DNA from 3 places in the Massilia sp. WG5 genome. Region 2 is predicted to be linked to each of the others. Evidence: predicted binding sites of a transcription regulator. Region 2 holds the regulator's gene; each other region holds the start of a gene.

Region 1 (4,094 bases), 2.0 Mb from region 2:
GCCGAAGGGGTCGCTGCTTTCCAGGTCGAGGCGATCGATCGCCATGCGCACCTCGCCGGGCGCGCGCGGGGCCAGGCTGCAGGTCGGCAGCTCGCCGCCGATCATCAGTTCGGCCAGCGAATGCGCGGTTTCGTGTTTCGGCACCGCGGTCCCGGACACGCGTCCGGCGCGCAGCACGGTGGCCTTGTCGCACAGGGACTGGATTTCGTCGAGCTTGTGGCTGATGTACAGGATGCTGACGCCTTCCGCCGCCAGCTGGCGCAGCGCCACGAACAGGGTCTGCACCGCGTCCGGGGTCAGCACCGAGGTCGGCTCGTCCATGATCAGGAGGCGCGGCGACTGCAGCAGGCAGCGCACGATCTCGACGCGCTGGCGCTCGCCCACCGACATGCTGTGCACGCGCTTGTCCGGATCGAGCGGCAGGCCGTACTGCGCCGACACCGTGCGGATGCGCGGCGCCAGCGCGGCCGGCGCAGTATGTTCGTCGAGCGCCAGCGCGATGTTCTCGGCCACGGTCAGGGTCTCGAACAGCGCGAAATGCTGGAACACCATGCCGATGCCGAGCCGGCGCGCGGCGGACGGCGAATCGATGTGGACCTGCCGGCCTTCCCACATGATCTCGCCGCCGTCCGGCTTCGTCACGCCGTAGATCATCTTCATGAGGGTGCTCTTGCCGGCGCCGTTCTCGCCCAGCACGGCGTGGATCTCGCCCGGCATGACGCTGAGGTCGACGTCGGCGTTGGCCACCACCGAGGGATAACGCTTCGAGATGCCGAGCAGCTGCAGGCGCGGCTCGGGGCGGGGTGAATGCGGGGGTGGATAAGGCGGGTCTGTCTTCAAGGCGGCTCCGTCGCGTGTCAGTCGTCACCCATGGCTTTGCAAGTTGCATGCCACGGTGTATCCACCTCCGTGCACACCGGATTGTGTACAAGATGCACCACGCCGGGTCGACAATCTCACCAGGATCGCGCACACACGCGCTGCAAGCATGCGCCGCAAACGCAGGTGTTCCCGCATCGCTCCCGGCCTTCAAGGCTGAGCACGATTCCTGCTTCATGCCATGGTCACCGCGGCGGACATCCCGCCGCCGAACTATGGAGACCAGCATGACGAAACAAACGGAGACGCTGCCACAAGCAGCCAAGCGCGGCGTCACCGCGGTCGACCTGCGCATCTACCGCGCCGTGGTCAATGCCGTGATGAGCCATCGCCTGCCGCCCGGCACGCGCCTCGGCGAAGCCGATTTCTGCGAGCTGTACCAGGTCAGCCGCACCACCGTGCGCAAGGCCCTGCAGCGGCTCGCACACGATCGCATCATCGAACTGCGCCCCAACCGCGGCGCCGTGATCGCCTCGCCCTCGCCGAAGGAGGCGCGCGACATCTTCGCCGCAAGGCGCGCGCTGGAACGCGAGATCGTGCCGCTGGTGGTGCGGCGCGCCACCCCGGTCTCGCTGCGCATCATCCGCGCGGCGATCGAAGCCGAGGAAGAAGCGCGCCGCAGCGGCGACCGCGCCGCCTGGATCCGCCTCGGCGGCGAATTCCACCTGCTGCTGGCGGAGCTGTCCGGCAACGCGGTACTACATGGCTTCATGAACGAGCTGGTGTCGCGCTGCTCGCTGATCATCGCGCTCTACGAGAACCCGGGCGCGCCGATGTGCGGCAGCGGCGACCACGGCGACCTGATCGCGCTGATCGAGCAGGGCAAGGCCGAACAGGCGGCGGACCTGATCGAGCACCACCTGCTGGAGATCGAGGCGCGCCTGCACCTGGAAGATGCCGACCGCAAGGTCAACCTGGCCGAAGCCCTTGCCGGCTGCTGAACGCGGTGGATGCTGCATTGAATACCGCAGTGGATACCGCAGTGGATACGAAATGCGCCCCGATTGCACGCAGCTGCACCAGCGCGGCGCGCAGGCCTGCACCGCCAAGGCCCGACAGCGCCGCCGCCGGGGCGGAAACAGGGGCGAACCGGTCTGGCCCGCTTTTTGCTGACAGGACACAGTGAAGATTGCGTGCAATCGGCGCCAGGGATTGGATGCAATCGTGTTTCGCCATGCTTTTCCATTACAACGACAAACCTGAAAGGTCCTGCATGAAGTCCAAGCCGTACATCCGCACCGCCATCGCCACCCTGCTCGCCTCCGGCGCCTTCGCGGCCCATGCCGCCGACTGGAGCGACACCTCCCTCAGCTACCGCTACGGCACCAGGTTCTCCGAGCCCTACAACGGCCAGGACATCACCAAGCACATCGTCAACTTCAGCAACGTCAGCGGCTACAAGTACGGCAAGAACTTCTTCAGCGTCGACTTCCTGCTGTCCGACAAAACCGATCCTTCCGCGGTCGGCGCCGACAGCGGCGCGCACGAAGCCTACGCGGTGTACCGCCACACCCTGGACCTGGGCAAGATCAGCGGCGCCAACCTGGCCTTCGGTCCGGTGCGCGGCGTCGGCCTGACCGCGGGCTTCGACGTCAACAGCAAGACCGACGCAGGCTACAACTCGAAGAAGCGCATGCTGGTGCTTGGGCCGACCCTGATGCTCGACGTGCCGGGCTTCCTCGACATCAGCCTGCTCGCCCTGCGCGAGAGCAATGCGCCCTACAACGGCTTCACCCAGACCTCCACCTCGCGCTATACCTACGACACCCACGCGATGCTGACGGCGGCCTGGGGCATCCCCTTCAGCATCGGCATCCCGCTGTCCTTCGAGGGCTTCGCCAACTACATCGGCACCAAGGGCAGGAACGAATTCGGCGGCCCGACCGCGGTCGAGATCAACGTCGACATGCAGGTGATGTACGACCTGAGCCCGGCCATCGGCGCAGCCAAGAACACGCTCAAGCTGGGCCTCGAATACCAGTACTGGAAGAACAAGTTCGGCAACCCGTCGAGCAGCGTTCCCGGCGCCACCGCCAAGACCCCGATGGTGCGCGCCGAATACCACTTCTAAAACTCCAACCGTGACCGAAAAAGGAACTCCCATGAATCGTCGCAAGCTGATCGCCCTGGCCATCGCCGCCGCCTCGCTGTCGCTGTCCGCAGTCATCCCCGCGCAAGCCGCCGCCGACCCGCTGAAGGTCGCCTTCGTCTATGTCGGCCCGGTCGGCGACGCCGGCTGGACCTATGCCCACGAACAGGGCCGCCTGGCCATGGAAAAGGCGATGGGCGACAAGGTCAAGTCGACCTATGTCGAGAACGTGCCGGAAGGCGCGGACGCCGAACGCGTGATCCGCAAGCTGGCCGCCGACGGCAACAAGCTGATCTTCACCACCTCCTTCGGCTTCATGAACCCGACCGAGAAAGTGGCGAAGGCCTTTCCGAACGTCGTGTTCGAACACGCCACCGGCTTCAAGACCGGCAAGAACATGGGCGTGTACGAGACCCGCCAGTACGAGGGCACCTACCTGCAGGGCGTGATCGCCGCGAAGATGAGCAAGAGCGGCGTCATCGGCTTCGTCGGCTCCTTCGCGGTGCCGGAGGTGATCCGCAACATCAACGCCTATACCCTGGGCGCGCAGAGCGTGAACCCGAACATCAAGACCAAGGTCATCTGGGTCAACAGCTGGTACGACCCGGCCAAGGAACGCCAGGCCGCCGAGACCCTGATCGCCCAGGGCGCCGACGTCCTGACCCAGAACACCGACTCGCCGGCCACGCTGCAGGTGGCCCAGGAAAAGGGCAAGTTCGCCTTCGGCTGGGATTCGGACATGGCGCGCTTCGCGCCCAAGGCCCACCTGACCGCCAGCACCAACTACTGGGGCGACTTCTACACCCGCACCGCGCAGGCAGTGGCGGCGGGCACCTGGAAGACGGCCGAAGTGCGCGGCGGCCTGATGGAAGGCATGGTCCGGATGTCGCCGCTGAACGCCGCGATCCCGGCCGACACGGCCAAGCTGTTCGAAGAGAAGAAGGCCGCCATCATCAGCGGCAAGCTGCATCCTTTCCAGGGCCCGCTGAAGGACCAGTCGGGCGCGCTCAAGGTCGCCGCCGGGGCGCAGATGGCGGAGAAGGATGTGCACGGGATGAACTTCTATGTGCAGGGCGTGGAAGGCTCGATTCCGAAGTAAAAGCGATCGTCGCTCCCGCTGCCAGCT
Region 2 (4,094 bases):
ACGCTCGGCGCCGCTTCCGCGACCGGCGTCGGCATGGTGGCCAACAACGCCACGCAGCAGCTGGACCTGGGCGGGCGCGGCCGCATTATTTATCCGCCGCGTAGCGCACGCTGACAGGACAACCTGAAAGGATTCGCATCCAATGAAAAAAATATTCGCCGTCGCCGCTCTCTCGCTGGCAAGCCTTACCGCCAGCGCGGAGCGCGCTGATTCGCTCAAGCAGGCCCAGGTCGACTTCGACAACGGCCACCTCGACGAGGTCACCCAGACCCGCACCCTGACCGGCAATGTCGTGCTGACGCGCGGCACGCTGCTGATCAAGTCGGACAAGGCCGTGATGAAGGAATCGCCGGAAGGCTACATGATCCTGGTGCTGACCGCCGCGCCAGGAAAAATCGCGAGCTTCCGCCAGAAGCGCGACGGCGGGCCCGACCTGTGGACCGAGGGCCAGGCCCAGCGTATCGAATACGACGAGCGCACCGAAGTGGTCAAGCTGTTCTCGAACGCCGTCGTCAAGCAGCTCGAAGGCAAGCGCATGACGAGCGAAGTGAACGGCCCCTTCATCTCCTACGACAACCGCACCGAGCAGGCGAACGTGCACAACGACGCCAGCGGCGACAGCAAGCCGGGCGGCGGGCGCAGCACCATCATCATCGCACCGCGCCGTAGTCCGCCCGCTGCGGCACCCGCTGCGGCGCCGGCCGCAGCACCGTCGGGAGCAGCCAAGCAATGATGGATGTCCACGCAGACGCCGCCGCCGTCACCGGCGCCGGCAGCACCCTGGTCGTCAAGGGGCTGCAGAAAAGCTACGGCAAGCGCCTGGTGGTGCGCGACGTCTCGCTGCAGGTCGCCTGCGGCGAGGTGGTCGGCCTGCTCGGCCCGAACGGCGCCGGCAAGACCACCTCGTTCTACATGATCGTGGGCCTGGTGCCGGCCGACGCCGGTTCCATCGTCATCAACGGCACCGACATCACGAGCCTGCCGATCCACCGGCGCGCCATGCTGGGCCTGTCCTACCTGCCGCAGGAAGCCTCGGTGTTCCGCAAGCTGACGGTGGAGGAGAACATCCGCGCCGTGCTGGAACTGCAGCGCGAGAACGGCAAGCCGCTGGGCAAGGCGCGCATCCAGGAACGCCTGGACGAGCTGCTGGCCGACCTGCAGATCGAGAAGCTGCGCGAGAACCCGGCGCTGTCGCTGTCGGGCGGCGAGCGGCGCCGCGTGGAGATCGCGCGCGCGCTGGCGACCGACCCGCGCTTCGTGCTGCTGGACGAACCCTTCGCCGGCGTCGATCCGATCGCGGTGATCGAGATCCAGCGCATCGTGCGCTTCCTGAAGGAGCGCGGGATCGGCGTGCTGATTACCGACCACAATGTGCGCGAGACGCTTGGCATCTGCGATCGCGCGTATATCATCAACCAGGGCGCGGTGCTGGCTTCCGGACGTCCTGACGATATCATCGCCAACGAATCGGTCCGCCGCGTCTACCTGGGTGAACACTTCCGGATGTAGCCATGAAACAGACGCTGCAACTCAAGACATCACAGCACCTTGCGCTGACGCCGCAACTCCAGCAGTCGATCCGGCTGCTGCAGCTGTCCACTCTCGAGCTGCACCAGGAGATCGAGCAGGTACTGAGCGACAATCCGCTGCTCGAGCGCCTCGACGATCCGCTCGACCGCTCCGTGCGCCTGCTGGCGGACGGCGCCATCAACAACGGCGCCTCGACCTCCACCACGCCTGACGCGCCGCCCGCCCAGAGCCAGGGCGAGGAGGGCAAGGACAACGCCGGCGGCGAGGGCGAGGGCGGCGACAGCGGCGAGGCCGGCGGCGCCGAGCACGACATGGAATGGGGCGAGCCGGGCCGCTCCGGCAACGGCGGCGAGGACGAAGACGGCCGCCCGCAGCTGGAAGCCAGCCCGGTCTCGCTGCGTGAACACCTGATGGAACAGGTGCGCCTGACCTGCATCTCGCCGCGCGACTGCGCGCTGGTCGAGATCGTCGTCGATACCCTCGACGACAACGGCTACCTCGAGGAATCGCTGGACGAGCTGCATGCGCGCATGCCGCCCGAACTGGAGATCGAGTTCGACGAACTGCGCACGGCCCTGTCGCTGGTGCAGAGCATGGACCCGCCCGGCGTCGGCGCCCGCAGCGCCGCCGAATGCCTGGCGCTGCAGATCCGCCGCATGCCCGGCGTGCCGATGGTGACGCGGCGCATGGCGCTGACCATCGTCGAACGCTACCTGACCTGGTTCGCGCAGCGCGAATTCAACAAGCTCAAGAAGGCCCTCGACTGCGACGACGAAGACCTGCGCGAAGCCCAGGCCGTGATCCGCCAGTGCAATCCGCATCCGGGCGCGGCCTTCGCTTCCGACGTCTCCGACTTCGTGGTGCCGGACGTGATCGTGCGCCGCGCGAAGGACGGCTGGAGCGTGCAGCTGAATCCGGAAGTGATGCCGCGCCTGCGCGTGAACAGCATCTACGCTGCCTTGATGAAGCAGGGAAAATCGGAGTCGCAGCTGAATGCACAATTGCAAGAAGCGAAGTGGCTCATCAAGAACATGCGCCAGCGCTTCGACACGATCCTGCGTGTAGCGCAAGCAATCGTCGAGCGCCAGCGGAACTTTTTCTCCCACGGCGCAGTTGCCATGCGGCCCCTTGTTTTACGTGAGATAGCTGATACACTAGGTCTACACGAGAGCACAATTTCTCGCGTCACAACGCAGAAATACATGCTGACGCCGCACGGCATGTTTGAGCTGAAGTACTTTTTCGGGAGTCACGTCGCGACCGAGGCAGGAGGCGAAGCATCCTCGACCGCGATCCGGGCTCTTATCGTACAACTCACAGGAGCAGAAGACCCCAAGAACCCTTTATCCGACAGCAAGATCGCGGAGATGCTAGGGGAACAGGGAATGGTTATCGCACGCCGCACGGTCGCGAAATACCGTGAGGCGCTGAAGATCCCGCCCGTTAGCCTTCGCAAATCCTTGTAACAAGCTGCCCAGCTGCGCAAGATGCGCGCATGTCCTGGCAGCGCATCTTCAAAGGAGTGTGTATGAATCTCACTATCAGCGGACATCATCTCGATGTAACCCCAGCAATCCGAGAATACGTACAGAACAAGCTTGAACGCATCACCCGCCATTTCGATCAAGTGATCGACTCCCACGTCATCCTCTGCATAGACAATCTCACCGAGAAAGAAAAACGCCAGAAGGCCGAGATCAACTTGCGCGTTGCTGGGAAGATCGTTCACGTTGCGAGCGCCGCACACGACCTCTACGCCGCGATCGACATGCTGATGGACCGCCTCGACAGGCAAGTCCAGAAGTACAAGCAGATGCTTCAGAATCACAGTAACACTCCGCTGAAACGCATGAGCAACGAATCCAACGAGTCCATTGAGGGAGGAGAAGCTGCCGCCGCAGCGTGATCATTCCGCAGGCACAGCAAGGACTAAGGGCGCATTGGCGCCCTTTTCGTTTGTTGGGCGCTAGAATGCCGTTTTCCATTTCATGAATAACAAAGAGACATGAGCGAATACGTGCAGACCCGCGTCGCCAACGGCACCGGCATCATTACCCTGGACCGGCCCAAGGCCCTGAACTCGCTGTCGCTGGACATGGTGCGCGCGCTGACGGCAGCCCTGCTGGCCTGGCGCGACGAGGCCGGCGTCGACGCCGTCATTATCAAGAGCACCAGCGAAAAAGCCCTGTGCGCGGGCGGCGACATCCGCTTCTTCCACCAGGCCGGGCATGCCACGCCGACGGGCGGGAGTGCGCTGCTGGAAGACTTCTTTACCGAAGAATACGCGCTGAACCACCTGATCCATTTCTATCCGAAACCGTATATTGCGCTGATGGACGGGGTGGTTATGGGCGGCGGCATGGGCATCGCCCAAGGCGGCCCGGACAGCGGCCTGCGCGTCGTGACCGAACGCACGAAGATGGCGATGCCCGAGGTGAACATCGGCCTGTTCCCGGACGTCGGCGGCAGCCATTTCCTGTCGCATGCGCCGGGCGCGCTCGGCATGTACCTGGGCCTGACCGGCAACACCATCGGCGCCGCCGATGCCCTCTACGTCGGCCTGG
Region 3 (4,094 bases), 160 kb from region 2:
TGCCCGCCTTTAATGCGTTCATACTGACCTCCTCGATCGCTTAAAAAAATCCGGTAACCCGCAGGACGGGAGGTGGCGAGCCAAGTTCCACTATATATGAGATGGCGGCAAGGGCAAGGCTGGGAATGGATGACCAGCTTTCACCATATCTGAGCGCGACGTGGAGGAAAGCATGTTTTTTGGTCTGCTGTGTGGCTCATGGCGGGTCTCCTGTGCCCGGACTCTTGCGCGGATGGTCGTCACGTCCCGGGGAGACGTTCAGGTATCTGAGACTGAGGAAAGCATAACAAATCACCGCAGCGGTAAGACCGAGCAGGATATAGGCAGTTCTGGGCAATAGCAGGGCAAACCCGGTCAGCACGAAGACGACCAGGGTGTTGACGACCAGCTGCGGCCGCAGCGCGGGGAGCTCCATGAAGTAGGCGTACTGCTTGCCAATGAAAAAGCAGACCGCGCCAAGGGCCGACAGTACCCTGAAATCGGACAGCAGCATGTTGTCCAGAATCGCGTGCCGGATCAGGCTGGCTAGAATCGACAGTCCGATGAAGACGAAAAAGTGCGAGTAAAGCACCGAGTGGCCGGTCGTGAGCTTCTGTTTGGTCAGCAGGTGAAAACTGTCAAAGTAGACCCACCAGATGGCCGAGATCATCACAAAACCGGTGGCGGCGGTCAGCAGGGTATCCATAGTCCAGCTGAAGTTGGCCAGTCCCGCGGACAGGCTGCTGACGGATTCTCCCAGTATGATGATCGTGAGCAGGCCCACACGCTCGATCAGGTGTTCGGTATGCACCGGGATGACCTCGAGTCGACGCGGCAAGAAAAAGATGAACGCAAGCAGATCGAACGCTATTCCCAGGTAAAACACGACATATCGCTGTGGCGCCGGGAACAGGATCGAAGCGAGGCTGATGGTGGCGCCAGCGCCGATCACCCAGCAAACGACCGTTGTGAGTTCATCGCTTTCCTTGTGCCGGTATTTCGACACGAGATACATCATGGCGATGATGTATCGCGAACCGGCGTAGCAGACGACGATGGCGTCGAAGCTGGTCAGGAATCGCTGGTCGATCAAGCCTGACATGATAATCAGCAGGAACATGATGAACAGGGTTGCCAGCCGATGCTTCCGGTCATCCGCGTCGAACCGGTTGGCATACATCGTGTGGCTCGCCCAGATCCACCAGAAAGGGATGAAAATCAGGACGAATTTCCAGAACTGGAGCGGGTCGAGATGACCCTCGTGCGTGTGGCTCAAGATATGCGTCACGTCACTGATCGTCACCACAAAAATCAGGTCGAAGAACAACTCGAGCCAGGTGGCGGTGCGATTAGGCTCAAAATATTTTGTGTTGTGCATATCGTCTGGCCTCGTTGCCCAAGTCAAATTCTCCCAGGCTGGGCAGATCGATTGTAGTCCATGTTCCTGCCGCGGGCCGTGTCAGAAATGACGGCCGGTAGTAGGCACGGCGCGAAGATTGAAAATCCTTGTGTCGGTGGCTCGATTCCGCCCCGGGCCACCAAAGTTTGAAAGCGAAAACGCCACCTTCGGGTGGCGTTTTTGTTTTCCGGCATCGACCACTTGTCGAAAAAATTGACGCCGTGCCGCGCCCTGCTCCATTCTTCCCTTAATAATCAACTGCTTATTTTTTAGGCACGAAGCTTGCTAAGTCCCGCCTACCGACTGTCACCAGATGGCCGGCAACAACAAGGGAGGACTTATGAACACGCAACGTCTTACCGCAACGCTGTTTCACGCAATCCCTGTTTTAATCCTGGCGCTGGCCGGCGGCGCGGCCAGCGCAAGCCCGGTCTACTGGACCGACTGGACCGGCACCGATACCGACGCCGGTCCCGGATTCACCGGCCACGGCACCATCACCACCCCGAACCAGACCGTCAACGTCACTTACTCGAATCCCGCCGGCGTCGGCTTCTACCAGCCCAGCGGCGGCATCGACTACTGGACGCCGCGCACGCCGGTGAGCAACTCGCCTTACACCAGCAGCCAGGTCGACAACCCGCCCAGCGGCACCGACATCATCGCCCTGCGCTACGCGGGCCAGCAGACGCTCACGTTCTCGCAGACGGTCGTCAATCCGGTATTCGCCTTCGTCAGCCTGAACGGCAACGGCTATGCCTTCCTGAACCAGGACTTCGACATCCTCAGTTTCGGCGGCGGCCCCGGCACCGCCGCGCCTGGCGACAACAGCTGCGGCTACTGGGGTTGCGGCAGCGTGTCCAAGCAGGTGGTGGATCTCGGCAACGGCAACACCGAATACCGGCTGATCGGCACCGGCGAGCCGCATGGCGCGATCCGCTTCACAGGCGAATTCGACTCGCTGACCTGGCGCAGCCTGACCAGCGAGTACTGGAACGGCTTTTCCGTCGGCATCCAGGGCACGGCAGGCGACGGCAACCCGCCGCCGATCGGCGTGCCGCTGCCGGCCACCTGGCTGCTGATGGCCGCCGGCGGCGCGGGACTGCTGGCGTCCCGGCGCGGCCGCAAGATGGGCTCGTAAAGCGGCTCCCGCCTTTCGAATAGTTCCAAAAAAAAACGCCATCTTCGGGTGGCGTTTTGTTTTTGCGCTTGTGAAGACGCAGAGTTCGTTTCCTTTCCGAAGGTAGATTAAGCACCTGTCCACAACGGGAGGCAGCGGCCATGTCTGGAAAAACGCAGGCAGCAGTAGCGTCGGCTGGTGCTAACGACAGCGCAACCATGAGCGCCGCGGCGCGCACCAGGATGCGCAGGCGCGAACGCGACGTCTTTAACTATTACGATGGCATGGGGCCCGGCAAGGGTAATTGCACCTGGGGCCAGGCATCCTGGCGCATCGCGGGCCATGCGCCGCCAATGAAGTCGGCAAAAAGGTGAGCCCGACGGCAGTAGAAGCTGAATTCGCCAGAGGCGTTGCTGAAGCAGAGCGCGGCGTACGGCGCCATGTTCGCAAAACCGCTCTGATACAAGACCAGTTTGACGTCTTGGTCAGTCTGGCATACAACGCTGGCGTCGGGGGCTCAGGCCACGTTTTCAGGCTGATAGAAAAAGGTGAATTCTCCCTGGCGGCAGCCAGCATCAGCCGAATGACAAGCACCACGGTGAACGGGAAAAGAGTGCTCGCACATGGACTCATCGCGCGCCGGGCCGAAGAAAGCGCGCCATTCCGGTCGGTCACGATCATGGCCAAGAAGTGACGAGAGGAGTCCACAATGTTCCGACATATGCTTGTTACGATCGCAGTCGTCCTGGCAACGAACGCCACCCAGGCCGCGCAACCGAAAAATGCGGACGCCCTGGGAATATGGACGCTGACGAAAGTCCTTGATTCGGCAGAGATCACCTCGATGGACGACCAGGGGGCCGCCAGACTTTTAGGAAAAACAGTCAGCATTCAGCCCGACAAAATCGTCATGATTGGCGAAGCCTGTGACAAGGCCGACTTCGAACGTCATCGCGAACCGGCTGCGAAATACATACGTGAAAACTACCATGCGCCTGTCGGCCGCTTGGGATTGGCTGCACCGAAGCGCTCCTGAAGGGCAAGAACCGCATCGTGGTCTCCTGGGACGGCTTTTTCCACGAGGCCGGCAGCTACCCAAAAAAGTAGCGCCAACAAAACGCCGCCCTAGCCTTCATACACCAGGATCGCGGCGGCCAGGTCTTCCAGCGCGGTGCCGACCGACTTGAAGACCGTCCGCACCTGCGTCCCTTCCGGTCCGCCGGCCTGCGTACGGCATAGCGATTCCAGGGTGCCGGCAACATCGCCCGGAGCAAATACGCCGCGCGACATCGGCCCCAGCAGGTCGCCGGATTTCTGCAAGGCCTCCACGGTATCGACATACAGGCGGCTGCCGGAAAAGCAGGCGTCGTCCGCTTCGCGCATCGCCGGCGTGAAGCCGCCGATCAGGTCGAGATGGCTGCCGGGCGCAAGCCACTCGCCCCGGATGATGGGCGCGTTCGCCAGCGTCGCGCAGGACACGATGTCGGCCAGGCGTACGGCCTGCTCGAGGTCGGCGCTGGGCCGCACCCGCCATCCTTCCAGCTGCAATTCGCCGGCCAGGCGGCGCGCCGCCTCCGGGTTGCGGCTCCATATCGT

The links. Region 2 encodes sigma-54, which starts transcription at its own class of promoters, with help from an activator protein. Its sites were predicted from a motif close to TGGCANGNAANCTGCTTT; they were not measured.
Region 1: a site for sigma-54 is predicted at 1,975-1,992, ahead of AM586_RS08655 (outer envelope protein). Genes of this name have one in related genera too.
Region 3: a site for sigma-54 is predicted at 1,650-1,667, ahead of AM586_RS18395 (PEP-CTERM sorting domain-containing protein). Genes of this name have one in related genera too.

Annotation. Positions count from the first base shown of each region.
Region 1 covers NZ_CP012640.2:1,944,746-1,948,839, forward strand. The annotation lists gene AM586_RS08645 (ABC transporter ATP-binding protein) at 1-840, opposite strand, end outside; gene AM586_RS08650 (GntR family transcriptional regulator) at 1,107-1,820, shown strand; gene AM586_RS08655 (outer envelope protein) at 2,093-2,950, shown strand; gene AM586_RS08660 (BMP family ABC transporter substrate-binding protein) at 2,982-4,067, shown strand.
Region 2 covers NZ_CP012640.2:3,958,742-3,962,835, forward strand. The annotation lists gene lptC (LPS export ABC transporter periplasmic protein LptC) at 1-114, shown strand, start outside; gene lptA (lipopolysaccharide transport periplasmic protein LptA) at 143-733, shown strand; gene lptB (LPS export ABC transporter ATP-binding protein) at 730-1,509, shown strand; gene AM586_RS17700 (RNA polymerase factor sigma-54) at 1,512-2,996, shown strand; gene hpf (ribosome hibernation-promoting factor, HPF/YfiA family) at 3,059-3,436, shown strand; gene AM586_RS17710 (enoyl-CoA hydratase/isomerase family protein) at 3,536-4,094, shown strand, end outside.
Region 3 covers NZ_CP012640.2:4,121,900-4,125,993, reverse strand. The annotation lists gene AM586_RS18405 (redoxin domain-containing protein) at 1-22, opposite strand, end outside; gene AM586_RS18400 (low temperature requirement protein A) at 197-1,357, opposite strand; tRNA gene AM586_RS28205 (tRNA-Ser) at 1,450-1,520, shown strand; gene AM586_RS18395 (PEP-CTERM sorting domain-containing protein) at 1,719-2,519, shown strand; gene AM586_RS28200 (hypothetical protein) at 2,660-2,872, shown strand; gene AM586_RS18390 (glycoside hydrolase family protein) at 2,869-3,192, shown strand; gene AM586_RS18385 (hypothetical protein) at 3,208-3,534, shown strand; gene AM586_RS18380 (ornithine cyclodeaminase family protein) at 3,624-4,094, opposite strand, start outside.